Regions from separate parts of the Blautia sp. CGZ-1-C1 genome, predicted to be linked through region 1. Evidence: riboswitches for the same ligand, from Rfam matches in the RefSeq annotation. Region 1 holds a riboswitch; each other region holds the start of a gene.
The links. A riboswitch is a leader RNA that binds a small molecule or an ion and turns the genes downstream of it on or off. The one in region 1 is predicted to bind cobalamin.
Positions count from the first base shown of each region.

Region 2: another riboswitch for cobalamin. It lies ahead of AC058W_RS08210 (sirohydrochlorin cobaltochelatase); the one in region 1 lies ahead of AC058W_RS11515 (cysteine-rich small domain-containing protein).
Region 3: another riboswitch for cobalamin. It lies ahead of AC058W_RS08715 (hypothetical protein); the one in region 1 lies ahead of AC058W_RS11515 (cysteine-rich small domain-containing protein).
Region 4: another riboswitch for cobalamin. It lies ahead of AC058W_RS00535 (ABC transporter substrate-binding protein); the one in region 1 lies ahead of AC058W_RS11515 (cysteine-rich small domain-containing protein).

Region 1 is NZ_JBWLUT010000119.1:46,363-54,502, forward strand. It holds gene AC058W_RS11510 (C1 family peptidase) at 1-1,612, opposite strand, end outside; gene AC058W_RS11515 (cysteine-rich small domain-containing protein) at 2,239-2,562, opposite strand; cobalamin riboswitch at 2,893-3,086, opposite strand; gene AC058W_RS11520 (EutP/PduV family microcompartment system protein) at 3,226-3,732, opposite strand; gene AC058W_RS11525 (BMC domain-containing protein) at 3,775-4,203, opposite strand; gene AC058W_RS11530 (BMC domain-containing protein) at 4,215-4,580, opposite strand; gene AC058W_RS11535 (C40 family peptidase) at 4,989-6,416, opposite strand; gene AC058W_RS11540 (N-acetylmuramoyl-L-alanine amidase family protein) at 6,872-8,140, opposite strand, start outside.
Region 2 is NZ_JBWLUT010000095.1:2,243-10,382, reverse strand. It holds partial or broken gene AC058W_RS08225 (FecCD family ABC transporter permease) at 1-1,019, opposite strand, end outside; gene AC058W_RS08220 (ABC transporter substrate-binding protein) at 1,323-2,456, opposite strand; gene AC058W_RS08215 (hypothetical protein) at 2,555-3,652, opposite strand; gene AC058W_RS08210 (sirohydrochlorin cobaltochelatase) at 4,107-5,504, opposite strand; cobalamin riboswitch at 5,716-5,892, opposite strand; partial or broken gene hisI (phosphoribosyl-AMP cyclohydrolase) at 6,019-6,342, opposite strand; gene hisB (imidazoleglycerol-phosphate dehydratase HisB) at 6,646-7,236, opposite strand; gene hisD (histidinol dehydrogenase) at 7,325-8,140, opposite strand, start outside.
Region 3 is NZ_JBWLUT010000099.1:1,414-9,553, reverse strand. It holds gene nikB (nickel ABC transporter permease) at 1-907, opposite strand, end outside; gene AC058W_RS08720 (ABC transporter substrate-binding protein) at 963-2,525, opposite strand; cobalamin riboswitch at 2,722-2,921, opposite strand; gene AC058W_RS08715 (hypothetical protein) at 2,997-4,205, opposite strand; cobalamin riboswitch at 4,345-4,527, opposite strand; gene AC058W_RS08710 (M28 family peptidase) at 5,053-7,098, shown strand; gene AC058W_RS08705 (GNAT family N-acetyltransferase) at 7,240-7,881, shown strand.
Region 4 is NZ_JBWLUT010000009.1:18,037-26,176, reverse strand. It holds gene AC058W_RS00555 (NYN domain-containing protein) at 1-902, opposite strand, end outside; gene AC058W_RS00550 (RpnC/YadD family protein) at 1,112-2,017, opposite strand; gene AC058W_RS00545 (ABC transporter ATP-binding protein) at 2,285-3,040, opposite strand; gene AC058W_RS00540 (FecCD family ABC transporter permease) at 3,040-4,125, opposite strand; gene AC058W_RS00535 (ABC transporter substrate-binding protein) at 4,140-5,246, opposite strand; cobalamin riboswitch at 5,362-5,641, opposite strand; gene AC058W_RS00530 (ABC-2 transporter permease) at 5,716-6,366, opposite strand; gene AC058W_RS00525 (ABC transporter ATP-binding protein) at 6,363-7,208, opposite strand; gene AC058W_RS00520 (GntR family transcriptional regulator) at 7,212-7,583, opposite strand; gene AC058W_RS00515 (patatin-like phospholipase family protein) at 7,721-8,140, opposite strand, start outside.

The DNA.
Region 1 (8,140 bases):
CTGCCGTGGAAGAAAACCATTTACTACCTCCCGAAGTCTTATAGCTGGCATTTGCTTCCACTCCAAAGCTGATATAGCTGATTCCAGCATTTGTGATCACCACCGAATAACGGCTTCCCTGTTTCAAAACCACTTCCGGCACTGTAATCGTCTGCACTCCGGCGATCGGCTGTTCAAATTCATAAGGTGTCGCATATGCAGCTGTACCGCTTTCCGGATCAGAAGGGTCTGTGACATCTGTGTATATCTGAATCTTATAAGAAGCATTATCGTTCATGGTAACTACATTGACTTCGCCTAAAGCCTCTTCTTTTCCATTACCAGCCTTTGCCTCGTAAACAGCAGCCACTGATTGTCCCGGCTGTACTTTTATAGAAGAAATCGCTGAAGATCCATCATAAAAATAATTATTTTTATATTTCTGATCTGCAATCGTCACTGCCTCTGTCGTTACCAGGTTGCTGATATTCGGATCCTGATAAGAAAGATAATAGTATCCACCATCACCTTTTTGATTTCCCCAGCTGTTTTTTATAATCCAGGCTCCATCTTCTGTCACATTAGAAGCAGACAGGAAATTATTTCTGGAATAATTATCATCCCATCCCACTACTGTCACAATATGATTGATTGTTTTTCCCGAAGATCTGTTTACAGGGTAACAATACGCCGCTGTATCTGCATTGACATAATTTTCTGACATATACAGCATGATAGATACTGCATGATCATTCATCAACATTTCTTTCATGCGCTCCTCGCTATATTCAGAAAACGATGCATTTTTCAGATATGCAGCCGCATGGTACGCTTTATCTTCGGATATTGCCTCAGTCAGATCCTGTTTATGTGAGGAGTCTGTAGGAAACGGCACATCTGTCTCTGTAGTCATACCTGACCATGTGCTGAGAAAAACTGCCGCCAGGTAATCATTGCCACCTATATTATGGTAATTTCCCAATACAGAATTTATATCATTGGCAGTATTTCCTAACGGATCATTCTGCCTGTTGGAAAAGAAATATGACAGATGCTCCTCTGACAAGTCATACGTCCCCTTGTTCTGTGCCAGCAAAGAGGACTCCATGATTGCTGCCATTCCAAATGCCCAGCACGTTCCAAATGGATGCTGATCTTTTACAGAAGTAACCAGTCCCTTTTGTCTGGAATCATAATAAGATGGAAAGGCTGCGGCCCTGCTTCCATAGGCAGCATAAACAGATGTCAGATCACTTTCCACCTCTGGTCCCGGATCTAGTAATGTCAGATTTTTAAACGGTTCTAATTGCTCTTCTTTCTCCTCTTCTGTTAACGGTCGTCCTTTGATATATCGGATTCCCTCTGTATTCTCCTGCGACGTCTCCCCATCCTGGAAATCCTGTTCTGTATCGTCAGACGAAAATACTTCTGTATCTGATTCCGTATCTGATTCCGTATTTGTCTCAAAATCATTTGTCTGAGAATCCTGAAATTCTTCTATATCCTCTGCTTCCGTTTCCTGATATATACCAGTTCCAAACATCTCCTGACCTTTTACAGGTATCGAACCGCAAATCATGGCAGATGTCAAAAAAGCCGATAGCACACGTATAGCAGTAGTTCTTTTTTTCATATGTCTGATAATTCCTCCATGTTCAAAGATAATAGCATTGTATCATTTTTAATTTCATTTTTCAATATAGAATCCTGCTTTGTAAAATTTACTGTTACACCAAAACCGCCAGATAGCAACTTCATGCTTTCCGGCGGTTCTATGTAGCAAATATATCTTCCAACCTTGTATCTTTACAATCTATTTTTCTTCTGTTAATAACAGTAAAAGAACTCCTCCTCTTATCCTCTATACAAATCATGCATAAAATTCCAAAAAATTTTTCCTCGGCAATGGAACTCTTGCTTCAAGGAGGAAACATATAGAAAATAGAAATGTCCGGTTCTGCCAGTCAGAAAAAATACCGGCAGGAAAAGATGTCAAATGCCTGTGCCGCATTCTCTTTTGTTCAGGTGAAAAGTGTGCGAACGGTGCATGAGTGTATGTAAAATAATTTACACAAAAATCCGTTCAAGTTTTTGATATTTAAGAAGATATTAGCTGCCGGTTGTTCCAACAACTGTATTATTTCATTTCAGATCTTCTCTTTTGTTGTATTTATTCTAACAAACTTAATTGTATATTACAATAAAAATCGTTCCCGTTTATCTGGGCTAATCTGACACATTCCCGCTTTTCACACAAATTTATTTTATTCCTCGAGGTATTTTGGTCTCTGTCTGCTCATTTTCTCTTATTTTCTTCATCAGCGTCGACAGTTCCTGATATTTTCCCGTAATATAACCATAACTTTTTCTTTTATGTGGAAGCATACAATTTGTGCAATCCTTTATCCCATTCTCTGTATATCGAAAATTCCCTCCGCATTTATCTCCCAGCGCATATAGTGGACAATAGCAGAACAGACAGTTAAAATCATCCGGATCTGCATTCTTATGGCATGGAAAATACTCGCATTTTTTATGGCTGAAATAAGAATACTCTTTTCCCTCCCAATAAGGTTTCTCCATTTCTTTTTCCTTCTTTCTCATAATATAAAAAAATACTCTAATGAATCATCAATCACTCTTCGCATAACAAAGTATCAAAAATTCATTACAGCATTTCTTAAATTACGTAATTATAAGAGGGAGCGATGCTACCCCGGGGTAGAAAAAAATCCGTTCATGAGTGCGCGGAGGGAACGAATAAATCCGAAGTAGTATCGCCTGCCATTTAATCATGTATAATTCATAAAGAACAGGCGCATTCCATAAAAAATGTCTGCCTTCAAATAAAAGCAGACAACACTCCGAAGCTGCGGATTCAACGGAGTTGGTTGTTACACTTTACACGGAAGTTTAACCTCGCCATACCAAGCAGGTTTCCTGGCTCCAGGCTCATCGCTCCTCTCTCCTTCTCATGCTATGGCACAATGGACATTCTGAGATTTGCTCCTCTGTTACAGTGACCGGATCGCTCAGGTTTCTCACCTGATTCCCTCTTTCTGTACTGTTTCTTAAACAGTATCAGCACTTAATATGTTCTGTATGGAATTATACTGACTGTATAGTAACATTTTGTAATGAGAATGTCAACTATTTATCAATATAATTTTATATTTCTTCGTTTATCCTTATTCTAATGACGAATTACTTCCATCCTACTCTGGCAACTTATGAAGTAAATAATATTTAATTCTCTGGCAAGGGTTCCCATTCATTTAAACCCAGGCTCTGTCTGTATTTCGCTTCTTCCAGACTAATCTGCGGAAGGTCTTCCTCCAGATATTCCTTCAGCTCATCGATTCCTTCTCCGGTAACATTATTTACCAGAAAAATACGTTCACATCCTGCATTAATCATCCACTGTCGTACCATCGGTACATTTGCATATGGAGAATCTATCTTTGTTATAATCCCAATCAGTGGTCTGAGAATAAACGAATTACTTCCATATCCAAAAAGGCTGAAAGGCTCATCTGCCGACTGCACCATAGCGATCACATCTGCCTCAAATGAAAAGCATGCAAGCCCGACACTGAAATGTTTAGATTCCGCATACTCACCTGGAGAATCAATCGTATCATCGTTCGTATTTGTATACTGTGTTTTTATGTAATGAAGTTTTTCTCCTTTCAAAGCCTGCGTAAGCGAAGTTTTCCCAGCCTCGCTTCTGCCCATCAAAAATATCTTCTTCATATTTTGTATTCTTTCCTTTCAGCTCTCCCAATATAGGCTGTGCTAGCTTCTGTGAATCGCACAGGTTTTAAACTTTAATACCTCTTTAAAAAATCTCACGACTTCTTCTACTGCCGTCTGAACCTCTGTCAGCCCTCCGGTAAGAATCAGTGAACCACTGAAACGATCCATAAAGCCAATCTCTACATTGGCACTTTTTACTGCTACATCAGCCGCTACAACTACTGCTTCCCAGGGTGTAAAGCGAATCATTCCTATCGCCTCCCCTGTATGGTCCTCTCCTTCATGGACTCCTATATGAAGTCCCAGATTCTGATAGATACAACTCTGAGATGGATTGATCACATGTGCCAGACATACTTCCTTGCCAGGAACTCTCACTCTGGTCATGCGAAGTTTCTTTCCTTTCAGCTTCTCATAGTCCTCATGATAAAGCTTCTCCAATAATTCTTTTGTCGTCATCCCTGCCATCAAAGCACTTCCTATCTCTTGGTAATGTCACAGACTACATAGCCTAATGTATCTCTGAAATAATCCACAACCTCTGTCATTGCTGACATTACATCAGAAATCTCTCCTGTAATAATCAGCGTACCTGTAAAACGGTCTGCAAATCCCAGATAAACATTTCCACTCTTGACTGCAATATCTGATGCGATCACAGCAGATTCCGGCGGTGTCATATTCATGATTCCAATCGCAGAGGAACGGTAATCTACCTGCGGATTCAATCCCAACTTCTGATATATGATCGGAGCAGGACCACCCATTACATGTGCAAAGGTAATTTCCTTACCGGCAACCGTTTCCTGTACAATTCTTATATGTTCTACATGGTCATTTGCCATCTGTCTTTCCTCGCTTTCACTCTCTTCTATCTATTGAGATATCTGGCATTACTGTTCACACACTCCTATCCCACAATTAAACGCACAGTAACCTTCAATCAGATATTCTCATTTTATTTTGCTGCACTTTGCTATATCAGCCATTTTCCATGCCCGTCAGACATCCCACAGCTTATCTGGGTTTATCTGAAATCTAGCTGAATTTATCTAACAGTTACTTAAACTGTACTATCCAAATAATTTTATGTCAAGGTAAAATCCATTTAATAATTGGTAAAATCTTACGCAGAAAACGAAAAGGAGCACTGACCCCTTTTATCAGTACTCCCTTTCACCCCTATTTGTATTTAATTATTTATACTTATTTAATTACCCCGATGTATTATCAGATCAATATACTCTCTGTCATTACACCAGTCTTCTTACAGAAACAATTGTTCTGTATGCTGCATTATCACTGATCTTGATACCATCTACGGAGTTGGATGCATGAACGATACGTCCATTACCCATGTAAATTGCAACATGTCCACCGTAGCAGATCAGATCTCCCGGCTGTGCATCTGCATAAGAAACTTCTGTACCTGCGTTCTGCTGTTCATAAGAAGTTCTCGGAAGGCTTACACCAAAGTTTGCATATACACTCTGAACAAATCCTGAACAGTCAGCTCCACCTGTAAGGCTTGTGCCGCCCCATACATATGGATTACCAACAAACTGTGTAGCATAATCTACAACAGAAGATCCTGATCCGGAATAGGAAGAAGAACTGTCTGAGCCAGATGACTGTTCACTCTCGTAATCATCTGCGGATACTGTATTATCAGAATCAATTACATTGCCATACTCATCGTACTCTACATCATCAGAAGATGTACCACTGTCAACAACATCCCCGTTCTCGTCGTACTCTACATCTTCTTCTGAATCGGACTCTTCACTCTCATCATCTGAGTTCTCTATTACATTTCCGTCTTCGTCATATTCCACATTATCTTCTGATTCAGATTCCTGCTCCTGTTCAGCGGCTTCTGCAGCAGCTGCTTCCTCTGCGGCCTGTCTTGCAGCTTCTTCCTCAGCCTGACGTCTTGCCTCTTCTTCTGCTGCAATTCTCTCAGCTTCCAGTCTCTGGATTTCAGCTGTCTGTTCTGCTAACAGGTTTGCATATTCTGTAGCCTGCTGCTGTGCATAGGCAATTTCATTTTCATAATCTGCTGATTCAGCTTTCTTCGCATCGATCTGACACTGGAGATTATAAGACTGTTCTTCATAAGAAGCCTTCATCTCCTCCAGCTCTGCCTTATCAGATTCATACTGTGTCTTAAGATTATTTACTTCATTGATCGTATTTACATATTTCTCAAGGTTCTTTCTGTCCTGTTCATACATCTGCTGTGTGTTCTCAGCACGTGTAAGAAGCTCGCTGAGATCATCTGAATTAAGCATCATCTGGAACCATGCTGTATCTCCGCCCTGTTCATATAAGCACTGGATACGTTTCTTCATACTCTCATACTGTTTATCTCTTGCCTTCTGAGCTTTCGCCAGATCCTGTTTTGTTCTGATAATATCTACTTCTTTATTATCGATATCTCCTTTAAGAGTATCGATAGAAACCATAACACTTACAAGATTGGAATCCAGTTCGGAAATCTCATTCTCAAGCTGTGATTTCGCATATGCCAGCTCATCCATTCTGGAATAAGTTGCATCAAGCTGCTGGCTTGTAATCGCCTGCTCTTCTCTTAATTCATCCTCTCTTGAAGCGCTTACACTGACTACCTGTGTTGCTGTCATAAGCAGTGCTAATGTAAGACATATAATTCTTTTCTTCATGAATTCTCACCCTCGTAACATTTTCTTTCTATCTCGTAATCCTTTTGTAATATCTAAGTTAATTCTTATACATATTAACATATCACATTTAGAAACGCAAGGGTTATTTACAACAAATTTTATATTTCTGTAACATTTGGTAATCTTTTTGTGATTCTTATTAGTTTTTCACACAATTCAAACATATTTCATTGTGCTTCTGTAATATGTCAATCGGATATTCGCAATCCGCTTTCCGCTACTTGCTCATAACCAAATAACTGCTTCGCAGTTTATCAGAAGGGGCTTGTACCCCTTCTGATACAAGCAAGTCCCCACCCACTGCTTATTGCTCTTCGCAATTGAAGCAGGGGACTTACTTGATTTGGTTAAAAGCAAGTGACCAATCCTAATTTCATATTTGCAGCAAATAAAAAAGCAGCCTTCCTCATGAAAGCTGCTTTTTTATTTCATTTTTAGCTAAACAGATCTGCGAGAATCTGATCTGCTGTCATATTCAGATAACCATCCGGATCTGAAAGTGTACTTCTGTTCCATCTCAGATAATTACCCCTTCTGATGTAGTTGCCTGATGAAGTATGATAAGCATATTTCGTAAATCCAGGATATCTTGACATATATTTCTGTGCCAATGTAATTGCCTGGCTTGAATAATCACCTGACGGTGTTGGTGTACCTGCGATCTGAACACCTGCATTCGGTGTAGAGTGTACGATCACCGCACTCTTATCCTTACACTGTCCGAGAATGATCCATGTATGACCACTGTCATATCCAACATCACCAGGATATACCGTCCAGTCATCACTTGCCAGATTTGCCTGAGTGAGAACACTTCCCCAACCCATAGATTTATAATAAGAACCAACCTCGCCGGAAACAACTGTGTATCCGCTTCCGACACCGGATTTACTCTGCATTACCTGATATGCTGCCCAGCCTACAAATCCTGAACAGTCAAATCCTTTCGCGCGGTTCGCAGTGCTAAGGTCTCGATAGTTATTATAATCATAACTGCTGCTCTGGCTGTTATAGAAATCAGTCATTGTCTGGCTTGTTCCTTTTCTTGTGGAATCATTCCAGCCACCACCCCATACATACAGAGCCTGTCCAACCGGCTGTAATGCACCGGCAAGATAATTCTTGATTGTCTTTGATCCTGTAGGAGTTGTTGTATTATTTAATACACCGTCAGAAGTAAAGTGATATTTTGTACCATCAATAGTCACATCACCTGTGGCCATTACACCGGTTTCTTTATCAAAATAATATTTGTTTCCGCTGATAGTCGTCCAACCTACAGCCATCTTACCGCTGCCTGTACTAAAATAATATTTCTTTCCGTCAAGTGTCTGGAATCCTTTTGCCATAATTCCATCTTCTGTTTCGAAATATCTGTACTCATTATTTGAATTCTTAGTCCATCCGGTAAGCATATAACATGCACTGGTAAAATATCTCGTGTTATTTTTACTGTCTGTAAGGAATGTTTTGCAGGCAGCTACACCACTGTTGCTATAAAAATAATATTTCCTGCCATTCAGCGTCAGCCATTTTGTCTGCATGAATCCTGTAGATGGATCAAAATATCTCTTCTGATCCTTTGAATCAGTAAGCCAGCCAGTCAACATAACTCCGGCATTCTTGCTGAAATACCTCTTTCTCCCTTTACTGTCAGTTGCCCAGCCTTTTACCTGAACGCCTGTCGTTGCATTAAAGTAATA
Region 2 (8,140 bases), on a different contig from region 1:
ATACTCTTTGCTGCCTGCGGATCATGATATAAATTACCACCGGCGCACCAAATACAGCAGTTACGGAGCTGATGCTAAGTTCTGTCGGCGCAAATACCGTTCTGGCAATCAGATCGCAGAAAAGACAGAATACCGCACCACCTAAAAAACATGCCGGAATCACAAGAAGTGGTCTGGCTGTCTTAAGCAGGCTTTTTACAATATGAGGTACTGCGATTCCTACGAAAGAAATCGGTCCCGCAAAAGCCGTTACACAGGCTGACAGAATACTTGACAATAAAATCAGACCTATACGGAACAATTTGATATTTACTCCCATATTCTGGGCATAAACCTCACCCAGCTGATAGGCGCCGATTGGCTTTGACATAAAAAATACAATCACCATCGTAATCAGCACCACGACTACCATTACCTGTACATTTCCCCATGACATTCCAGAAAAACTTCCCAGTGACCAGTTATGAAGATTAACAATGTTGGAATCGTCTGCGAAGGTGACTACAAAATCTGTGATTGCGGAACAGATATATCCGATCATGACACCACTGATGACCAACATGGACATATTGTGGACTTTCTTTGCAACAAGAAGAACAAATCCCATGGAAATCATCAGATCCTATGAAAGCTGCGATAATCATAGCCGCAGACCCCATAGAGATTGATCTGCTGAGAAAGAAGATCATCAGAAGCGCAACTACAAGCTTGGCTCCTGAAGAGATTCCAAGTACGAAAGGTCCTGCAATAGGGTTATTAAAAAATGTCTGAAGGAGAAATCCTGATACGGAAAGCGCTCCGCCCAGAATAATTACCGCCAGAATTCTTGGCAGGCGGATTTCCCATATAATATTGTAGGCAGTGGCATTGCCTTCATGTCTGAAAATGATATTCATGATCTCACCTACCGAAAGATGGATACTTCCGGCATTTACATTCCAGACGAATAAAATCACCAGCAGTACTGCCAGTATAAGAAATGCCAGCCAGTATCTGGCTGCACGTTTTTTATCATCCATGTTCTTTTCCTTCTATCTGTTTTATTTTATATATGTAACTCTTGATTATCTGTAACTGTTCAGTAACTTCACAGTTACGAGTCAAAATCTACAAGAAAGAATCCTGCAAGCAGGGTTCTCCGCCTGTGGCAGGTCTCTTTAGCGACATAATTGCTCTCCGCCACAGTGCGATTCTGCCCGGAAGACTTTTAATATCATAGGAACATTATGGAACAATTTAGCTTCTATACAATTCAGGGGACAAAAGATATTTTTTGTCCCCGTTTAAATCATTTTCACTTATCCAAAAATACTGTGCTTGTTCTATTTTAATTTATGCATATAAGAAAGTTCATCCAAAGAGTCATTATCCGTCGTAAGAATCGTATGAATATCTTCGATCATAGTTCCCAGTTCTGTGGTTTCCTGGAAGAGGTTCTTACCTGTGCACCATACATTTCCATCCTTTACTGCTTTGAAATCGGCCAGAAGATTGCTCTTGGCAAGAAGTTCATCAATGGTTGACAGCTCTCCGTCAATGGTGCTGTTGTAAATAATATAATCCGCATCCTTCGCTTTAGCGTAGAATTCTTCCATCTGCATATTCATAGTAGAAAGGGCGTTATCACTCTCGCCTGTATCTTCCGGAACATATTTGCCGCCTGCAAGCTCGATCATATTAGATACATAATCGTTACTCTTTCGTACATTGACAGCACCTGTAGAATTGATATAAAAGAATGCCACAGTCTTTCCTGTATCTTTGTCATCGGATGCAAGAACTTTATCAAGCTTGTCTGTCTGTTCTTTGAACGCTTTCTCCGCCACATCCTCTTTTCCCAGAAGAACTGCATATAATTTCATCCACTCTGTTCGTCCAAGAGGATGACTTTCGTAGCTTGAACGCTCTACCATTACAGGGATACCAAACTGCTCCAGTTTCTCCTGTACTTCAGGATTATGATGAATCATAGTTGACTCAATGGCAAGTCCACAGCCTTCATTCAGGATCAGTTCATAATCCGGTGCATTGTACTTGCCTGCATAAATCATCTTTCCGGATTCCATGGCATCTTTTGCTTCCTGAATATACCAACCGCTCTCTTTTGTTCCGGAGAGGCGAATATTATCAATGCCGTCGATGGCACGGAAGAGATCCATAGCTGAGGTTGCCACCAGATAAATATTATTCAGTGGCTGCTTAATAACTGTGATATCCTCGCTCAGACCTTTCGGTGCTTCTTTTCCTTCCGGCACTACAAGAAACTGCCCTTCCTCAGCAATCGTGATGAGGGCATATCCATCATTATAGTAATCTACGCTGAACTCTTCTGCATAGGAAAGTTCCATACTGTGATCGTATGTCAGTCCAGGAAGCTCCGTCGGAGTTTTGGCCTCGTCTGCCGCCTGTGCTGTATGTACAGTGCAAAAAATGCAGGTGCAAACAAGTAGCAACATAGTCAGTAGAAAGCCATGGTGCCATATCCTCTGCTGTTTTTCAGTTGAATTTACTTTTCTCATAATCTTATCTTTTTCTTTTCCTGTTTTGCTTTTTATTATTTAGCCTCTTTGTCATCTGCTGTCTTTGCTTCTTTGACAGTTGTGGAATCGAAGTTTAAGGTATAGTCGATTTCATGAGGCTCGCTCATTGCTACAGTATCAGCTGTCACATCCATCTCTGCATCAAATACACTGACTGGAATCTCAAATGTGGAATTTCCATCTTTGTTGACTGGTTCGTATTTCTCGCCGTCTACCAGCATATAGTCATAATTCGGGCTGCTCCATACGATTGTTGCTGTAGCTTTATCGCCTTCAACCTTGATTGCTGCCGGAGAATCAATAGTTGCTCTGCCTGAACCACCTGTGAGAGTTACTTCCATAGTATAGTCGCCATCCTCAAGGTTCAGATCCGCCAATGTTTTGCCTTTACTTTCCTCATCCTTAGTATCTTTATCTGTATCCTCTGCTTTAGCATCCTCTGTTTTTGTATCTTCTGTCTGTGCATCTTCAGATTTGGAATCTGCATCTTTATCTTCTGCGTTTGCATCTGTGGAAGCGGAATCATCTTTTACCGGATTTTTAACACTTACTTTGTGGTCATACCATTTTCCTTTTGTTCCGACTAAGGCTACATCAAATTCCTCGTCAAGTGCCGGTACCGGAATATCAAATCCGTATACTTCTTCGCTCATTCCATCGCTGTATGTAACAGTATCGGTTGTCGGCTCGAGGAGTTCTGCTCCATCTTTCTGGGCATCTTCTGCTTTGCCCGCAAAAAGATTTACGATTTTTTTAGATGCAAGGCTTACGTGGATTGTCATTTTGCCATCTTTTACGGTAAGGACTCCCTTTCCATCGTTTGCTTCGTTTACATGGAACATTCCGTTGTCTGTGTCAAATTCTGCTGTGTATGTACCATCTTCTAATGTGTCGCCTTTTGCTGCGTCTGCATCCTTGCCGTCTTCTGCTTTTGCATCTGTATTCTTTGCATCAGATTCTTCCGAATCAGCTTTATCTGTGCTTTCTTCCTTATCGGCGCTCTCTTCTGTCGCTGTGTCGGTGTCTGTCTCTGCCAGAATCGGGCTTGTTCCAAGAAGTGTTGCGGAAATAGTAAGTGCTGACATTAATAATGTAAATGAATGTTTTTTCATGATTTTTCTCTCCTTGTTTTATATATTCATAATCCGCAGATTTACTACGTAAATCGCTACTCTCTCATGTTTGGCAGGTCCCAAGTTCAAAAGTCTTATCGTGCAAACACGAGCGACTTTCTGACCTTTTGACCCTGATATCATATTATCCAAAACATAAAAAGTTACTGTTCACTCCGTTCCCAGCAACACGCTTCGCGATGCACAGAATTTATGCTAATCGCATAAATTCGCGCGGTATGTCTCGGGTTTTCTGTGACCTTCGCTCACAAAAAACACCTCGCGGGATATTACCAGTGAACAGTAACCATAAAAATACATACCAGATATATTATATGGTAAAAAATATCATTCTCTCTTATCATATAATATATCTGCCCGGGAACTTCTGCAAGTTCTCCGGGCAGTTTATTTGTTTGGACAATGTTATTTAAAGAAATAACTTTTTATTCTATTATTCAGCATCAGCCTCTGCTGTATCATCTGCTGCTTCTTCTGTCTGTGTATCGTCAGCCGCTGCCTCATCTTTTGTATCATCTGCTGCTTCTGCATCAGCATCGTCTGTTGCTGCTTCATCAGATGCTCCAAGAGAATCGATTGCTGCTTTTGTATGCTCTACATAGAGATCTTCTACAGCTTCAATTCTTCCAAGACCTGCGATCTGGCAGTCTACACTGTCGAAATCACCAGATGCTTCGAACTGAGATTTCCAGGAATCTTCATCATCACCAGCCATATCGTTATTAGCGTGGTCACCGGCAACAACCATCAGAGGACGAAGAATTACATTCTTAAATCCAGCTTCTTTTACTTTCTCGATAACTGCTTCGCAAGCTGTATCTTCTGGCTCACCTTCTACAGTACCGATAAATGCGTTTGTGAATCCAAGGTCATCCATCTGTGTCTGCATCTGATCATATGTTACGTTAGCTGTATGGGATGTTCCATGTCCCATGAATACGAATGCTGTACCGGCATCTGCTGCTGCCTGCATATCATCAAATCCAGCTTCTTTGCATGCTTCATCTGTGATTGCCTGTGCAACTGCTTTCTTATCGTCGTTGATTACTGTAGCGTCATCACCAACTTCACCAAGCATTGGCTCTGCGATTGCTACGGATTCGAATTTATCTTTATATCCGTCGATAGCTTCTACCATTTCATCATATTCAGCACCATGCATCAGATGTGTAGGCTGTACAACAAGATTCTTAACACCGTTGTCTACTGCACGGTCAAGTGCCTGCTGCATGTTATCGATTACTTCATTATCTCTTGCTTCTACATGGTTGATAATAATCTGTGCTGTGAATGCACGTCTTACTGACCAGTCCGGATATGCTTCTGCAAGAGCATCTTCGATTCCTTTGATATCCTCTGCACGGCTGTCGTTGAAAGATGTACCAAAGCTTACTACAAGGAGTTCGTTCTCACCGATTTCATCCTGGTTACGCGGATCATCTTTGGAAGCGTCACCTGTGTCACGGCCAAAGTATTCAGGGCTTGCTTCTTCACCTTCTACCAGCTCTTTCTGAGCATCTGTCAGTTTGTCCCATGCTTCTTTTGCTGCTTTGCAGTCTTCATCAGTTGTATCTGTTCTTTCCTGAACATAGATCTTATCGATCAGGGCAGCTACTTCATCTGCTGCTTTCTGATCATCATCAGATGCTTCTGTTGTGTCATCGGAAGCTTCCTCTGTATCAGCTGCGTCAGCGTCATCTGCTGTTGCATCATCTGCTGATTCTTCTGTTGCTGTGTCGTCAGATGCGAATGCTACTGCACCTGTTGCTGCTGTCATGGAGCAGGTCATAGATACTGCAAGTAATAAAGCTAACATGGATTTTCTTTTCATTTTGTTTTTCCTCTTTTATTTCTTGTATTTCCGGACAGACGTATGCAAAAAAGCAGCCACATATTCTGCGGCTGCCACTTTCCCATAAATACATGGTTTTTAATGAATCAGCCAGATATCTCACAATTCATAATTCAATCAGACTGCCTGATTCATTTATATAAAAGAGCTATGTATAGTTATGAGAATATAGGTTCTGTATACCGCAGACCTTAAATTCCACGCCAAGGCAGTTCTCCTGACTTCGATCATCGCCGCTTTCCCCTTCCCGGCAGCCCAGTGGTCTCTGAAAGGCAGCTCCCATACACAGTGACGGTATCGCTCCGGATTCTCACCGGATTCTCTTTTGCACATCATATATGATGTAACCTTTGCGCTATAACATTGCACATATTCAATTCGGATACTCTTTTTTTATCACATTTAATAAAAAATGTCAATACAATTTATATATATTTCCTATTGATGTTTTTACACTATGTGAGAAACAACGTTGATTCTCTTACTTTACTGCCTCTGTCAGTGTTTTGAAGAAGCAGGTTCTGTTTCCTGTATGGCAGGCTGCACCGATCTGCTCTACTTTTGCAAGGATGGTGTCGTTATCGCAATCTAATGTAAGAGACTTTACAAACTGAAGATGTCCGGAAGTGAGACCTTTTGTCCAAAGCTCATTGCGACTTCTGCTCCAGTAGGTCATTTTGCCGGTCTGGAGTGTGGTGTTAAATGCTTCTTCGTTCATGTATGCAAGCATCAGAACTTCATTTGTCTGATAATCCTGTGCAATTACAGGTACCATTCCGTCGCTGTTTAATTTGAAATCCGACCAGGCGATGCTGCTCTTTAAATTTGCTGTATTTTCCATCTTTATTACTCTCTCCTGATTAACTTTTATATAGTGGTTTATTTTATCTTTATCTCAAAAGATGTTCCACAGAACCCGCAGAAAATACTATTTTCCTGCTATTCCGGGAACATCTTTCATTATTCTGCAATTATCGTAACTGTTCAGTACCTTCACAGTTACGATTAAAAATCGCCTTCGGCGATGGGATTTTGACTTGTATGTCTCGGGATTTTGGCATGTTCATGCCAAAACACCTCGCGGGATAGTAGACTGCTGAATACTTACCAATTATCTACATTACGCAAGGCTTCCTTTGGTAGACAATACATCTGTGATTCTCGGGTCATAAGATGTTGCTACATCCAGTGCTTTGGCAAAGCTCTTGAACATGGCTTCTGCCATATGATGGTTGTTTCCACCAGTCAGAACCTTGATATGGAGGTTCATGCCACAGGAATAAGAAATAGCGTAGAAAAATTCTTTTACCATTTCTGTAGACATATCGCCAATCTTATCTGTAGTGAATTCTGCATCCCATGCAAAATACGGTCTTCCGGACAGGTCAATCGCACAGAGCACGAGGGATTCATCCATCGGAAGGATGCAGCTGCCGTAACGCTTGATTCCTTTTTTGTCGCCGATTGCTTCTTTTAATGCGGTTCCGAGAACAATTCCTGTGTCCTCGATCGTATGATGATCATCTACCTGAAGGTCACCATGAACTCTGACACTTAAGTCAAAAAGTCCATGACGGGTAAATCCATCCAGCATATGGTCAAAAAATCCCACTCCTGTTTCGATATCGGAATATCCGGTTCCGTCCAGATTAATCTTTAATTTAATCTCGGTTTCTTTTGTATTTCTCTCTACTGAGGCTTCTCTTGCCATAATTACGTCCTCGCTGTTTTTCTCTCTGTAATATGTAATGGATTGGATAGCTTCTCTTCTATTTATTTCTTAAAAAGATCTGACGCTATTATTTATCCTCATCCTCAAAACGAACTGCAATAGAGTTTGCATGTGCAGTAAGCTGTTCGGAGGTTGCAAACTGGATGATATCCTTGTGAATGTCACGCAACGCTGCTTTAGAATAATATACAATGCTTGACTTCTTAATGAAATCATCTACAGAAAGTGCAGAGAAGAATTTGGCTGTTCCGTTTGTTGGGAGTACATGGTTCGGACCTGCGAAGTAATCTCCCAGAGGTTCTGAACTGTATTCTCCGATAAAGATCGCACCTGCATTCTTTACTTTCATCATATCTTCAAACGGGTTGGCTGTCACGATTTCCATATGTTCCGGAGCAATTTCATTGGCTGCTTCAATTGCCTCGTCCATATCTTCCGCAATAAGGATATAGCCAAAGTTATCAAGAGACTTCTGGATAATCTCTTTTCTGGAAAGGACTTCTACGAAGCCCTTTACTTCTTCATCTACTTTGGCTGCAAATTCTTCGCTTGTAGTGATCAGGATCGCACAGGCAAGTTCATCATGTTCTGCCTGGGAAAGAAGGTCTGCTGCTACGAAGTGTGGATTTGCTGTCTCATCTGCCAGAACAAGAATCTCACTTGGACCTGCAATAGAGTCAATGCTTACATATCCGTATACTGCTTTCTTTGCAAGGGCTACGAAAATATTTCCAGGGCCTACGATCTTATCTACTTTCGGGATGCTCTCTGTTCCAAATGCCAGTGCGCCGATTGCCTGAGCGCCTCCTACTTTGTAGATTTCATCTGCCCCTGCTTCTTTGGCAGCTACCAGTGTAGATGCACATACTTTGCCGTCTTTTCC
Region 3 (8,140 bases), on a different contig from region 1:
ATGCATCAACGATCAGGTTAATGACCATATAAATCAGGGCAAGCCATAATACATATCCCTGGATCAGATTGTAATCACTGGATGTGATTGCTGAAACTGCAAGGTTTCCAAGACCCGGATAAGAGAAGATTACTTCTACAACACTGGTTCCTCCAAGAAGTGATCCTATGGAAAGACCAAACATTGTGATCAGCGGAAGCAATGAATTTGGAAATACATTGCCCCAGATAATCTTTGATTTCTTTACTCCTCTTGCCTGTGCACCGATCACATAATCCTGACTCAGTTCATCCAGCACCGCTGTTCTTACCTGTCTGGTATATTTGGAAGACATTGCAATCGCAAGTGTCAAAGCCGGAAGAAACAGACTCTTAAAGTCTCCCGCAGAACTGATAACCGGAAATGCATTGATATAAACACAGAATGCCAGCATTAACAGAAGTCCAACCCAGAAGTTAGGCATCGCACATCCGAGGAATGTAATTCCCCGGACGAGATAATCGATCCATTTATCTTTATATATGGCAGACAACATACCTAAAGGTACAGAAATAACCAGCATAAGGATCATGGCCATTAATGTAAGTTTCAAAGTCGGCCATAATCTGGCTGCAAGAAGTTCTGTAACTGGTTTATTTAAGCTGTATGATTTGCCAAAGTCACCTTTCAGACAGTTCTTAAGCCATCTGGTATACTGCACCAGAAACGGATCATTCAGACCAAGTTCCTCGCGTGTCTCCTGAACCATTTCTTCAGTAGGCATTACACCGGTTGCCGTGTACATGTTTCGTACAGGGTCACCTGGTGACATAAAGGTCAGTGCAAATGTAATAAAGCTGATACCGATCAATACGATCACAATCTGTAATAAACGCTTGATTATTTGCTTTTTACTCAAAAAAGACACCTCTTTTTATTTCTGTTTGTAACTATTCAGTAACTTCACAATTCGCAGACTTTTCTTATTCTGCAGGAGTAATTTCTGTTGACAGCCAGTAGTAATCTGCTGTATGGATATGTGCAGAACCAACTTTCTTACTGTAGATCATAGACGAGTTGTAGTATCCATCAATCAGAACCGCTGCATCATCTACCAGGATCTGCTGCATCTGGAAGATCAGATCTTTTCTCTTTTCCGGATCCATTTCACCTTTTAATTCTTCATATAACTTATCATAGTCCGGGTTGGAGTATGCGCAGTAGCTGGTATCAGTTGCCCAGTTAGCCATATATGCCAGAGGATCTCCGGTACCAACAGTGATCCAGTTATTGTTATTAAAGTCATAATCCAGTGCTGCAAGTTTACTCCACTGATCATCTGAGCTTCCGTATTCAGGAACAACACCGATGCCGATTTCTGCAAGATACTGTGCGTGAGCATCTGCAAAGTCATTCAGAAGACGGTTTTCATAAGAAATATATCTAAGGTTGATATTCTGGCCATCCAGTTCACGGATTCCATCTCCATCTGTGTCAACGATTCCTGCATCATCCAGAATCTGTTTTGCTTTTTCCGGATCATAGGTATATGGATTCTCAAGTTTGTCGTAATCATAGTTCAGAGTAGATGGCAGTACGGAAAATCCTGGTGTATAAAGTCCACCGATTGTTCTGGAATTACAGATTGTATCATAGTCAATTGCCATCAGGATTGCCTGACGAAGTGTTTTGTTTCCAAGAACACCATCAAAGTTCATCCATGCAAATCCGCAGCGTACACCGGATGCAATATCAACAGTAAAGTCATCACTGTCCTGGAAATCCTGAATATCTGCTACATTTGTGATATTCTCAACCAAGTCTACCTGACCACTCTGGAGAGCCATTGTTTTTGCGGAGTTATCTCCCATGAACAGCAGATTGATCTTATCGTATGGAACATCTTCACGATAATACTCATTTGCAGCTAATGTATAACCAACACCTACACCATTGAATTCTTCAATCTTGTATGGACCTGTTCCAATAATTCCATTATCGTAGTTTTCAATATGTTCTACATCTGTGATTCCCATAGTTGGGTGGCAGAGCTGTCCTACAAGGTTTGCATATGGTTTGCTTGTTTTGATGTTAATAGTATTTGCATCATCATCTACAGTAACTTCTGCTTCAAATTCCAGATATTTCTCCGGTTTGGCAGATCCGGAAGGTCCTACCTCTTTCATGTGATCAAAATACTCTTTTACCTTTGTCGGAGTTAAATCACATCCGTCAGAGAATTTAATTCCGTCTTTCAGCTTGATCGTCCATTCTGTATGCTCGTCATTTACTTCATAACTCTCAGCAAGCCACGGGATAACTTCCATATTGTCATCGAATTTAAATAATGCTTCAGCAATACCATATCTCATAGCATTCCATCCACTGTTTTCATCATTTGCACTGTTTACACATCCATCTGTGTACATCTGACATCCGAAGTTTAAAACCTTCTCATCACCCTTCGCCTGTACAGTAACTCCCATTAATAATGCAACTGTTGTTGCCGCTGCTAACACAAGTAATTCTCTTTTTGTTTTTTTCATCCTTTACTTCCTTTCTTTTTTTGTTTCTTCGTTGTTTTTCTTCCTTCTCATACTGTCCATTCCTGTGATTTTGAACGAAAAAAAAGACAGATGCTCCCACATCCGTCACGAAATCTTACCATTAAAGAATCAAACATATATATGCAACACATGAAGTTGTAACTCTTAATCAGGATTTCTCGTCGTCCGCAAGAATCTCTTTTACCAGAAATAAGCAGGTCTCCTGACTTAAGCTTACCCATTTTCAACACCTTCCCAGAAAAATATCTTCCAGTGGCATTCAGCTGAAAACCAACTATCACAGTGACGGGATCGTACCGGATTTACACCGGTTTCCCTTTTAATCAGACCAGCAGGACGCTTCTGCTGGTCTGAACTTATCTCTAAAATCATTAAATGACCGTATGAATACTCATCTATCATAACATACCATCATGTATACGTCAATTATTTTAGACTCTTATTTTCTATCTATTTTTCCGTAAATTTCCGGAATTTCTCAAAATTTGTTTCCGGTGTATAGGATTTCAGAACTTCCATCATGTCCTCTACACTATATGTATTATCATACATTCCAATAGATAACGCATACTGCTTATTAAACTCATCTACTGAATCCGCTGTCCAGAATGACTGCTGCAGCCGGAAAGCACTTCCATCTTCACGGTAATCTTCTGCAAAGCCTTCCAGAGCATTTTTCATGGCAACAAATGATGGTGCAACGATAGCACCGTATTTTCCTACAAGATAGTCGATTCTTTCCTTGCCGTTATATCCCTTTTTATTAAACATTTCGTATGTATCTTCTGTAAAACAGTCAATGGAACCCAACAATACATCTGTACTGTTCTCTTCTTCATAAGCATCAATTATCTTGATAAAATCACTTGCGCTCACTACACTCAGAATAACATTATACTCTCCTGTATTCAGCGAATCAGCCAGCTTTTCATCCAGGTGATCTTTTGGATACCCCGGAACCAGAGTAATCTTAATGTCACTGCCTGTTTCAATTTCTTCAGTATCCTGCGTATTCACCAGTTCTTCTACAGACTTCTCATATGACAGGCCATATGCTTCCTGAAGCTTATTCAGAATACCAATCGTTCTCAGACGATGCATCTCATTACCGATAGCAGATCCTCCACATGCTATTATGTAATGATTCTGGTTATTCTGATCCTCTGAAACAAAATACTCCGCCATATTGGCAGCCGCATCCATTTCTGTTTCAACAGATGTTCCTATTGTTCCCAGAAAATAAGGATTATCCTTTACTTTCTCATACATTTCATCACTGATCGTTCCTGAGCCACGTACATAATACATACCATATTCTTCACATACCGGAAGAACTTCTTCAAGATCTGAGGAAAGGAAAGAAATAATTCCCTTTACATTTCTTTCATGAAGCTCGTTGATAAAGCTGATTTCTTCTTCTGCTGTACTTATACTGGAAGAATATAAAAACTCGACATCAAAAGCCATGCCGACATAATTTTCAAAATAATTTCTAAATGCTCTTACTTCTGCATCATTCAGATTATATACGGACACTCCTATTGTCATTTTTCCGTCCTGATTTGTTGTATCACTCTGAGTGTCAGCTGCCATAACTGAAATACTGGTGCAGGTAAGCAGCATAATCATTGTCAATATAAAACTTATTATCTTTTTCATTCCTTTTTTACCTTTCTGTCGTATTTGTATAAAAATTCAAGTTTTCTTTTCTCACATCCTTTCCTGAAATAAAAAAGATCCTTTTCTTAAAATGTATTTTAGGTATAAAAATAAAGCCTTTCTTATACACCGTAAGAAATAACCTTTTTTAATGCAAGCAGGTCTCCTGACTTAAGTTCATCGCATTTTATCGTCTTCCCGCCTCTTAAGCAGTGACATATATGATAAAAAGCTCCCTTTTACAGTGGCGGGACCGTACCGGACTTGCACCGGTTTCCCTTTTAATTCCATATTACTGGAAACATGCATTATTTTTATAATATGATATCAGGGGCTAAAAGTCAAAAACTATTTTTACTCCGCGCTAAGGCTTTTCCCCAACTTCATTATATTTTTATTATATAATTCCATTTGGTTAACGTCAATAATTTACATCTAATATTTATATGTTTTTTTATTCACTTTTACTATGGTCTTGAATATTCAGATTCCAGTATCTATTCCATAATAAGGGTCTCTTTGCAGCACTACCTTCTCTTGTGGCATTTCTTTGTTTATGCTAAAATATTTTTACTACTATAAATGAGCAAATATCTAAAAGTGCACAAAATTCATAGCTGGTTGTGCACATTACGCGAACATTCAACTGCTTTATACTTTTTGCTATCCGCATACCGTGGATTCAATTGTACAGTTTTTCAAATTTGCTCATTTATAGTTTACTATATAATAAAAACTTACAGTATATCATTTTACAAAATCAGGAAAGAGGCGAAATAAATTGAACATTGAAGATTCCTGTATTTCCTGCATTGACACAGACTGGTCCTACCAGCTTGCCAGACGCATGGAAAAAGAGAAAACAAACCCTGTTCTGGGCTATCGTACTGCAGGTTCCGCTGCAGAAACAGCTACAGGAGATATGTTATACAGGGAAATGAAAGCTATCGGACTTACCGATGTAACCAGAGATACATTCTCACTGGACGGATGGGAATTCGAGAAGGCAGTCCTGAAATTTACAGATGATGACGGGCAGGAACACACCTTTCAGATGGGCGGATATCAGACAAATTTCGAGACAGACGGATTTGAAGATTATGAACTCGTTTATCTGGGAAAAGGAACTGCCGCAGATTATGAAGGCATAAACGTAAAAGGAAAGCTGGTTATGGTTGAGATCAACCAACGCGACGAATGGTGGATCAGCTTCCCTGTTTATCAGGCTTATCTGCGCGGCGCTGCTGCCCTGATCGCAGTTCAGGCAAACGGCTACGGAGAAATCGCAGAAACTGCGCTGAATGCACAGGATATCGCAGGTCCTGATTTCGCACCTGCATTCTCCCTGTCTCAGGCAGATGCACGTATCCTGAAGCGTGCCCTCCGGAATAAAATTTCCGCCTGCGAAGACAATACCGCTGATTCAGAAGATATCCGTAACACTCCAGAACAGGATGCTGCTTTATTACGCAGATCCTCATTAAAAGTATCACTGGATGCCCGTTCCAGAGTGATCCCGGACACAACAGCAGGCAATATCACAGGTAAAATACAGGGGACTGAGACAGACTCTATGATCCTGCTGTCCGCACACTATGATTCCTATTTCGATGGATTCCAGGACGATAATGCAGCAGTCGCCATGATGCTCGGCATTGCCCGTGCACTGGTAAAGGGCGGCTATAAACCTGCCCACACTCTCGTCTTCTGTGCAATGGCTGCCGAGGAATGGGGAATCATTGATTCCAAATACGACTGGTCAACAGGAGCCTACAATCAGGTATTCCGCGTACATCCTGACTGGCAGGGTAAAGTGATTGCAGACCTGAACTTTGAACTTCCTGCACACGCACACAATACGCAGGATGCCATCCGCTGTACCTATGAATATGCAGATTTCATCAGACAGTTTACAGACAGCCTGACTGTCCCGAAGGAAGCATATCCTGACGGGATTACAGTTCTCTCTCCCATCGAGACATGGTCTGATGATTTCTCCATGGCAATCGCAGGTATCCCATCCACAGTCAATGACTTCAGCGCCGGGCCATTCATGCAGAATTATTATCATTCCCAATATGATAATCAGGATGTTTACCAGGAAGCTGTCTATCAGTTTCATCATGAATGCTATCTGAAGCTGATCATGACCATTGACAGACTTGTCCTGCCACCGATGAATTTCAGTAATACCATGAACGCGGTCGCAGACAGTATTCACGAAAATGCCCTTTCATTTGCAGATTCTGAACAGGAAACTCTGCTTCAGAACTTACGGACAGCCACCGAATCGGCCAGAAATATTTACAAAAAAATATGCCAGATCAATGAAGAATATGCTACACTTTCAGATTCCGCATTCCGCAGAAATTTCCGTTCCAAATGGGAACCTGTCGGGCTGAAACTGCTGAAGATTTTCCGCAAAGCTCAGGACTATCTGGTGCGTCTCAACTGGCAGGATGAAGTAATTTTCCCACAGGAAGCCGCTTCCAGAAATATCCGGCAGCTGGAAAAAGCCTGCCAGGTTTTATCTGAAGGAAATATCACAGATGCGCTGAAAGTACTCTATCGTGTAGACAACAACATGTACGCATTCCTTTTTGATGAAGAAGTATATTACCATTTCACCGAATACATTCTTCACCAACCCAAAGATCGCCTGATGTGGGGTGCCGGACGTATCATGCATCATGAAAATCTTTACGGAATCGTGCAAAAATTAAAACAGCGCCTGGAAGAAGAGAGTCCGGAACTGGACGGAGAGATTCGCCGTCTGGAAGCTGCTCTGCGCAGACAAAGAGCTTATTACAAAGATGATATCCGCTACCTGAATAGCTCTGTCAGCAAACTGTCAGCCATGTTTAATGACGTTTTTAACTCGCCAATTCTATAACGAATGAGTTTTCAGACACACTCTATAGCAATTCCAGAAAATAATGCAACTAAAATTTCATTTTCTGATGGGCTAGATTAATTGCACTATCTTATAGATTACTATAATCCATTGAAAAAAATAAGGAGATTCATACATACTATGGAAAGCGATAATTTATATCGAGTACAAGAAGAAGATTTACCACGATTACAGAAACTCTTAACCGTCTGCTTCGCACAGGATCCTCTGTATCACACCCTGATTCCGGATGATGCAACCAGAGAACGCCTCCTGCCGGAACTCTTTTCCTGCGACCTTACAGAATTCTACCAAACCTGTGAAATCTACTCTGACAGCAGTGAATTAAACAGTATCCTGGTCGTTTCAGATGAAAGTGAACCTTACAACGTTCTGCAATATTGTCTCACCGAAGCCAAGGCGCTGCTTACCACTGACGGATGGCTGATCAAAGAAGATCCCAGCCTGAAGACTTTCTGGAATTTTATCCAGGGCAAAGACTACCTGAATTCCAGCTGGACAGACCAGCTCCACCAGACAGACCGTCTTCATGTAATCTATCTTGCAGTAGATCCCGGACACCAGCACCACGGACTTGCCGACCTTCTCATGGAAGAAGTAATCGACTACGCACAGAAGCACAAAATGCTAATCTCCCTGGAAACCCATAATCCGGAAAATCTCCCTATTTATGAGCATTTCGGATTTAAAACATATGGAATTGTAGAAAAACATCACTTCGGTCTAAAACAATACTGCATGATCCGCGAAGCTACTGTATAAGTGTTCCTGAAAGCAGGTTCCGAAATCCGATAAATTAGCCTATTTTCTGCTTAAAATTTTGTCTATTTCTACACCTAGTAATATTTATATTTTTATATTAAAATAATATGTAGATGTTAGGGTTTGTATGTTTTTGCCCTCATCACACACCTGTACCATGTGTACCCTGACAGTGTTACTACTCACGAAATAAACGGTATTATTTCATCATACTTTTTATCGGCAATATCCCATACCCCCATTACCGGTAAAGAGGTGA
Region 4 (8,140 bases), on a different contig from region 1:
AGACCTGTCACTGCACAGATAGTTCCTGCAGGTGCCTCCTTTGCAAGCTCAAATTTCGCACCGGAATAGATACGGATCTGATCCGCTTTCTCTGTATCTGTCAGAAGTTCCTTTACCTTCAATATTCCTCCGGTGATTTTCATATAGCTTAAACGGTTGCCCTGATCGTCTCTGGCAATTTTGAATACTTTTGCGCCAAACTCAGACGGATATGTCGGTGTCTCGCAGTATTTTTCCAGCCCATGAAGGAATTCTTCTACACCTGTCATTTTCAGAGCAGAGCCAAAGAAACATGGGAAAAGTTTTCGCTCCCTGATCACTTTTTGGATATCTGATGTTGATATTTCCTCTGTTTCCAGATATTTTTCAAGCAGTTCCTCATCACAGACAGAAATATCTTCCAGAAACTGAGACTGCAAATCTGATTTTTCCCAGGTGAAATCAACGCAATTATCACTTAATCGCTTCTTTAATTCTGCCAGAAGTTTCTCTTTATCAGTTCCGTCCTGGTCCATTTTATTGATAAACAGAAATGTCGGGATCTGGTATCTCGCCAGAAGTCTCCACAATGTCATGGTATGTCCCTGCACGCCATCTGCACCATTGATCACAAGAATAGCATAATCCAGAACCTGCAGTGTTCTCTCCATCTCCGCTGAGAAATCCACATGTCCCGGTGTATCCAGCAAAGTTATCCCCCTGTTCCCCAGTTCAAACTCCGCCTGTTTGGAAAAAATCGTGATCCCGCGCTCCCGCTCCAGGTTATAGGTGTCCAGATAAGCATCCTTATGATCCACCCGACCCAGCTTACGAATCTTTCCCGTTAAATATAAAATTCCCTCCGACAACGTAGTCTTACCTGCATCTACGTGGGCAAGGATACCAATGACAAGTTTCTCCATAGTATATTTAAAAGCTCCTTTTTCTTTATAAAATCAGTAGTTATTCTTTTATCGCTTCATCTGTTAAAATCCTTTATCAATTAATTATTTTAACATACTGATATAGATAAATCCAATAGGGTTGTGTTTTTATGTGTTCATTTAGTCCAAAAAAGCCCACATTTACAGTTAATGTGGACTCCGCTTCCATTATTTTTAATATGTGGTTTTCATATTCTTTTTTCATTTAACCATTCTCGCACTGTCTTCTCCTCCACTTTTATTCCCTGAGCAATCTGCTGCACAGATAATCCCATTTCAGCAAAGGAAATTGCCACTTCTTTTTTAGTATTTATTACTCCAGCTTCATACTCAGCTTTCCTGAGTTTCCTTTTTTCCTCTTCTTCATTGTATTCAAATATACTCATAGCGACTACCTCCGCTCGATTCTTTTGCAGAAATTCTTTGAGAATTCCCTCCTGAATGCTTTCACTCACTGCACGTTCTACTGCCGTATTCAGTTCCATTTCATTAGAATATCTGCGTACTTTGTCAACATACTGAGCATATTCTCTTAGCGTCCGGCATTCTTCCATCAGTTTTTTATTATGTCCTACATTGATATTTAGTGTGATGACCTTTAATTCAAGATTTGGCTCTCCTGACATATTCTCATACGATTCTGACAGATAATCTACCCAACGGTCTTCTTTTTTCTCTGTTCCGTTATAGAATACGATAAAATTCGGTGTGGGTATTCTCAGTCTTGTTGATGTATACAGAGATTTCCAATCCACCAGTTTCTGATATTCACTGGAGATATAGAACAAATCTCTTAAAGGCATGTTCGGGTTATACGTAGACTGATGTTCATACAGAAACAGATTCGTATTTATAATAAATGCCAGATCATTCTTCATTCCCATATAGATTGCATTTTCAAGTGTCACAATCTCTAATTGAGTTGCATCTGTATAGGAAGTTTCATTGATTGCATTATACAGCGACAACAGATTCCTTCTGTCTGAAAACAGCATACGGAATACTGTATCTTTGTACTTACGGTTTGCAGTTGCTGTGTTGCCTTTCAATCGGTTTCTTTTCACAGTAATTTTTTTGTTCTTTCTTTTTGCCATTGCAATACCTCCTGTTTTCCGCAGGAGTTAAAGAACATATCGTGCTATTCTTATCACTTCTCAGCTCCTGCTTTTCATAATTAATTGGATTTAAAAGCATGGATTTCTGAAATGTGATTAGAATGATCAGACGGCAAAATGCCTTGAAATATAAGAGAAATATGCTTTGGATTTATCTTAGCATTGCTTACTCTCTTTTTCAAGGCATTTTAGATTCTTTTTATTAAATTTGCTACAAACTCTTTCGATTAATGGACATTGTCCACATTACAAAAACAAAATATGCATTTTCCCGCGACTATCATATACAACTTCCGCTTCTACCTTGTAGATTCTGCGGATCAGTTCAGGAGTGAGTACTTCCTGTGGAGTTCCATAGCTTTCCAGTACCCCATCTTTCAGCACATAAATCTTATCGCAGTACGCCGCAGCAATATTCAGGTCATGAATAGCGGAAATAACTGTCACATTCAACTTCTTTACCAGTTCCATCAGCATGATCTGATGTGTAATGTCCAGGTGGTTCGTCGGCTCGTCAAGGATCAAGGCAGGTGTCTGCTGTGCCAGTGCCCTTGCCAGAATTACTCTCTGCTGTTCTCCACCTGACAGAGTCGAGAATGTGCGGTCTGCAAACGTCTCCATCTGCACTGTTTTCAATGCTTCATCCACAATCTGATAATCTTTCGCATTATCCCGTTCCAGAGTTTTTTTATGAGGTGCTCGTCCCATAAGAACAACCTCTCGCACTGTGAAATCAAAATTGTAGTAATTATGCTGTGCCACAACCGCCATTTTCCTTGCAGAACTCTTGACACTCATAGAATGAAGTTCCTCTCCATCCAGATAAACAGCACCTGCATCTGGCTTCAGAATACGGTAGATACATTTTAACAACGTCGACTTTCCGCTTCCATTTGGCCCGATGATTCCTACCAGTTCTTTGTCCTGTGACTCTATGGAAATGCCTTTTAATATCTGTCGGGCGTGAAATCCAACCTGAATATCTTTTGTAGTGATCTTCATTACTTGCTACCTCCAAATCCATAGGATTTCCGCACAAGCAGATAAATAAAGCATGGAGCACCGATAATTGATACCAGCACACCAATCGGCATCTCAGAATTCTTCAGGATCACACGACATGCCACATCACACCAGATCAGAAAAGACGCGCCAAGAAGTGCGCTCAGTGGAAGTAATCTTCTGTGGTCAGTTCCAAACAGAATCCTGACTACATGAGGAATCACAAGTCCTACAAATCCGATCACGCCAGCACAATATACGGCAAATCCAATCATTACAGAAGCAACAATCAGGTAAAATGTTCTCAATCTGTGTAAATCTGTTCCAAGTGTGATAGAAACTTCATCTCCCAAAAGCATCAGATTCAGGTTTCGATACTGTGTCCAGAAGATGACCACACATATCAGAGTAACCGGAAGCATCACACCTACTCTGGCCCAGCTTGCCCCTGCAAGACTTCCCATGCTCCATTTCATAACTTCCGTAGCTGCATTTTTGTCATTCGTAATGTAAATAACAAAATTTGAAAAAGCAGAGCACACCGCACTGACCGCCATTCCGGCAAGGATCAGCTTAGCTGATGTTGCCTTTCCTCCCATATTTGCAATAGCAATAACTGCAAAGGAGGTGATCATCGCGCCAATAAAAGCAGTAACTCCGACAGAGTTCCCGCCAAGAAAGCTTCCGATTCCAAGCATGATCGCCAGCGTTGCACCAAAAGACGCGCCGGATGAAATACCAAGTACATACGGATCTGCCAGCGGGTTCTGCACGATTGCCTGCATTACTACGCCACATACAGAAAGAGCCATTCCAACTGCCAGAGCCAGCAGGACTCTGGGCAGTCGGATCAGCCATACAACATCGTGAATTGCACCTTCTGCATAGGCAGACAGACTTTTTATATGAAATAATTTATAAACAATGACACTGTACACATCCTTCAGCGACAGATCAGCATTACCAAAAGTAATCGCCGCAAGTATGGAAAAAATAAGAAATCCGGCAAGCCCGATGAGGACTGCCACATACATGGATGTTCTGAACACATTGCCTTTTTTTGTCTGTGAAACCTGTTCTTTCACTGTATTTTCCTCAATCAGTCAAGATTAACGTCTGGATATAATCCTTTTGCAAATGTTTCGATTCCATCCTGTGTACGTGTTGCACTTGCATACATCTCGCTGAGCATGATCGGATAAACACGACCGTTCTTTACAGCGTCAAGACTCTGAAGTGCTTCGTCATCCTGAATAACTGCAAGCTGGTCATTCTTAACTGTTTCTGGATCATCTCCTGCATATGGCATATATACTACGAAAATTACGTCAGGATTTGCTGCAATAATATCTTCTTTTCCAACTGTAGAAGCATCCGGGTTTGCCAGAGTCGCACCTAACTGTGTTACCATATCTCCACCAAGGCTCTTTGCACCATAGTTTGTGATATCTTCTCCAAGAGGTTCCAAAACCATTACGCTTGGTTTCTCTTCCACATCTGCTGTTGCTGTAAGAGTTTTATCGATCACTGCCTTTGCATCATCTACGATTGCCTGTGCTTTGTCCTGTACATCAAAAATCTTTCCAAGGTTTAAAATATCTGTAAATTCATTTTCCAGAGTTCTGTCTCCGTCAGGGCGTGTGTTTGTGTTGTAATAGGTGTTGCAGCCTTTGTCGATCCAGTCTGTTACATTTCCGAGGTTTTTATCAGAGAACAGGGAACTCCAGGATAAGATCATGTCTGGCTCCAACATCGTTACAGTCTCAAGGGATGGGGTAAATTCATCAAGATAATTTGTTTTAGAGAATGCTTCTTTGAGATCATCCGGAACTTCATTATCAAGACCCGCTGTAGCTACAAGGCGGTCTTCCAGTCCAAGTTTCAGCATAGTTTCAATGCTTCCCTGATATACAGCAAGAACTTTCTCCGGTGCCTTTTCATAGGTTGTTTCAATTTCATTTCCATCATAATCATAGGTTGTGATGGTCAGAGGATATTCTGTCTTTGTACCTTCTGCGTCTGCTGTTTTATCTGCATCTGCTGAATCCTGTGCGTCTGCATCTGCATCTGCTGCCGGCTGGTTGTCCTCTTTGATCGTCTCAGAGTCTGCTCTCTCTGCTGCAAAAGCTGCCGGAGCTGCGGAAACTACCATAGCTGCTGCCATCATAATTGCCATAATTCTTGTAGATAAATACCTGTTTTTCATTTGACTTCCTCTCTTTTCGTATATGTCGTTTACTTGTTCGTGTAACCGAAAAGATGGAACTTCAGAAAAAGTAAAATAGAAGTGATAAAAATAACGGATACTTTTTACGGAAGCTCCTTCTTTACACTGTCAGGCAGGTTTCCTGACTCACAGATCACAGAAAGTTTCCACAAAATAAAAACTGATACAACATCCATGCTTCAGCAGTTCATGAATGTTGTATCAGAAATATTTCCAGATACTCTCTGGCAGCCGGATTCCGCCTTCTCACATATTTATGCAATGACATATTACAATCCCGCTTTTTTCTGTATACAGTGGCCGCAACCGTTCAGGCATTTCACCTGATTCCCTCTCACATTATCATACACAAAATCTGCGTATGATAATGTTCACTTAACAGCTATTCAATTACGCTGATATAATTTTAGCACACTGCTTTTATAATTACAACTATATTCGAGACACATCAAAATTCTTTCTTCTCCATAAGCCGTACACTACCCCAATAAGACCCCATATATACAATTACTGTGAACAATGCAACTCCAGCCAATACCATTCCCCAGTTCAGTCCATTCAGCCATGCATCGACTGCGTCTGCTGAAAGTCCCATTGTTTTTATCAGAGTATAAACTACGGCAATTATAATAGCCCACATGACCATTGCAATATAACGTCCTTTTTCCGCTCCAAAATGTATTACAAGCGGGAGTGATGCCGCCAACATAAGAAGTGCCAGTGGAATGTATATCAGAGTGCCAATAATTTTCTCACTCAGGTCCCCCTGAAGCTCTGCCACGCCTTTGCAGATCACTCCCGTTATCGTTGTAATTCCCCACGCTGCAGCCGTAAGCCCTGCTCCCAGCAGATATTTCTCTGCCACATATTGTTTTCTGGTAACCGGCAAGGTCATAAGAAATGCAAGACCATTATCAAACTCATCATAACTTATAGTCGTAATGGCAAAAATTGCTGTGACAAACGTAAAATATCCTGTAGCAAAACTGATACTTCCGCTTCCTGCCAGATTCAGGATGACTCCCATTACAATAACCAGGATAAAAAACTGTTTCTGCTGTTTCATCAGTTCTATATCCTTTACAAATAATCCCTTCATACCTGTTCCTCCATCATCACTACCAGATCATCAATCTTTCCATTCTCAATTACAACATCCGGGTAATTTTCCATATAAAATTGTTTCTGGTTTGTCAGACACCTGTATCCATAAGCTTCTTTCCGGATCTTAATAAGGTATTGCTGATCCAGTTTTTCGTACTCTTCTTCTGAAACTTTAAGAACTGCATAATCTGACAGCAGTACATCTGTGTCCTCATGAAGGATAATTTTTCCGGCATGGATCATATAAAAATCGTCACAAAGACTCTCCAGATCTGATGAAATATGCGAACTGATCAGAATAGCACTGCTTTCATTTTCTTCCATATATTCTCTCAGCATGTTCAGCACCTCATCCCTGGCAATCACATCCAGGCCAACTGTAGGCTCATCCAGAATCAGCAGTTCTGCCTTATGGCTTAATGCTGCCAGTACTTTAAACTTTGCTTTCATACCAGTAGAAAATTCTTTAATTTTCTTGTCTGTGGACAGATTGAATCTCCTGCACTGCTGCAGAAATTTCTCTCTGTCAAAATCTGGATATATGCTTTTCATAATATTTGCCACGCCCTCTGCTGTCAGATACATACTGAAGCCTGAATCTGCAAAAACAACTCCTAGTTTCTGCTTATCCTCCGGCTTAAGCTCTTCTGCTTTTTTCCCAAAGACCTTTATCTCTCCGCCATCCGGATGAATCAGGCCAAGCAAAGCTTTAAATGTGGTGGATTTCCCGGAACCATTTCTTCCAATAAGTCCTGTAATCATCCCAGGTTGTACTTCCATAGAACAGTCCAGCGAAAAACCTCTGTAATTTTTCTGCAAATGACTAATTTTCAACATATCTTAGTCCTCCATGATCATTTCAAAAAGATTTCTGATTTCCTTATCGTCCAGTCCACTTCTTCTGCCCTTCATAATTGCCTGCTCCAGATCATGTTCTACTTCTTTGAGCTGTTCTTCCCTCATCAGGTCTTTATTTGTGGCTGCAACGTAGGTTCCTTTTCCATGAACAGTGACGGTAAATCCCTCTTCTTCCAGATTGTCGTAGGCTTTCTTCACAGTCAGGGCACTGATCTTCAACTCCTTTGACAGACTGCGTACTGAAGGTAATACAGTGTCCGGCTGTAACTCTCCTCTGATAATCGCAGACTTAATCTGGTCTATGATCTGTTCATAAATAGGTACCATGGATGAATTATTGATTATTATATGCATATGTTTCTCCTCCATCTGTAAACAGTATATAACAGTATGTAACTGTTGTCAACTGTTTTATACTGTTATATTTCATCTGTTTAAAGAAAAAAGGATATCTTCAGTCACATAACGTTTCTGAAAATATCCCTTTTATATTATTCTGCCAAATATGCCTTCAGTTTCTCCATATCAGCTTTCATTACTCTCCGTCCCACCTCATAAATCTCCTTTAAATGGGCGGGATCACGCTCAACCGGTTTGGCACTGATGTCTCTGTCCGGGCGGATAACGTGGATCCTGCCCTCTTTTTCCAGATATGCGATTTTATCCAACATACGGTTATACTGAATATGACGTTCATCCAGAAGCTTTACAAGCTCCGGATACTCCCTGAACTTCAGTCGGATCAGCGGCATCAGCTTATTATGTTCTTTTCTGTATCCCGGATGACGGGTACAGACTACCACATTTTTCTCATAACCCTGTGAAAGCATCCAGTTTACAGGAATCGGATCTGAGATACCACCATCCAGATACATTCTTCCATTCAGCTTTACCGGCCTGGCAGCCAGTGG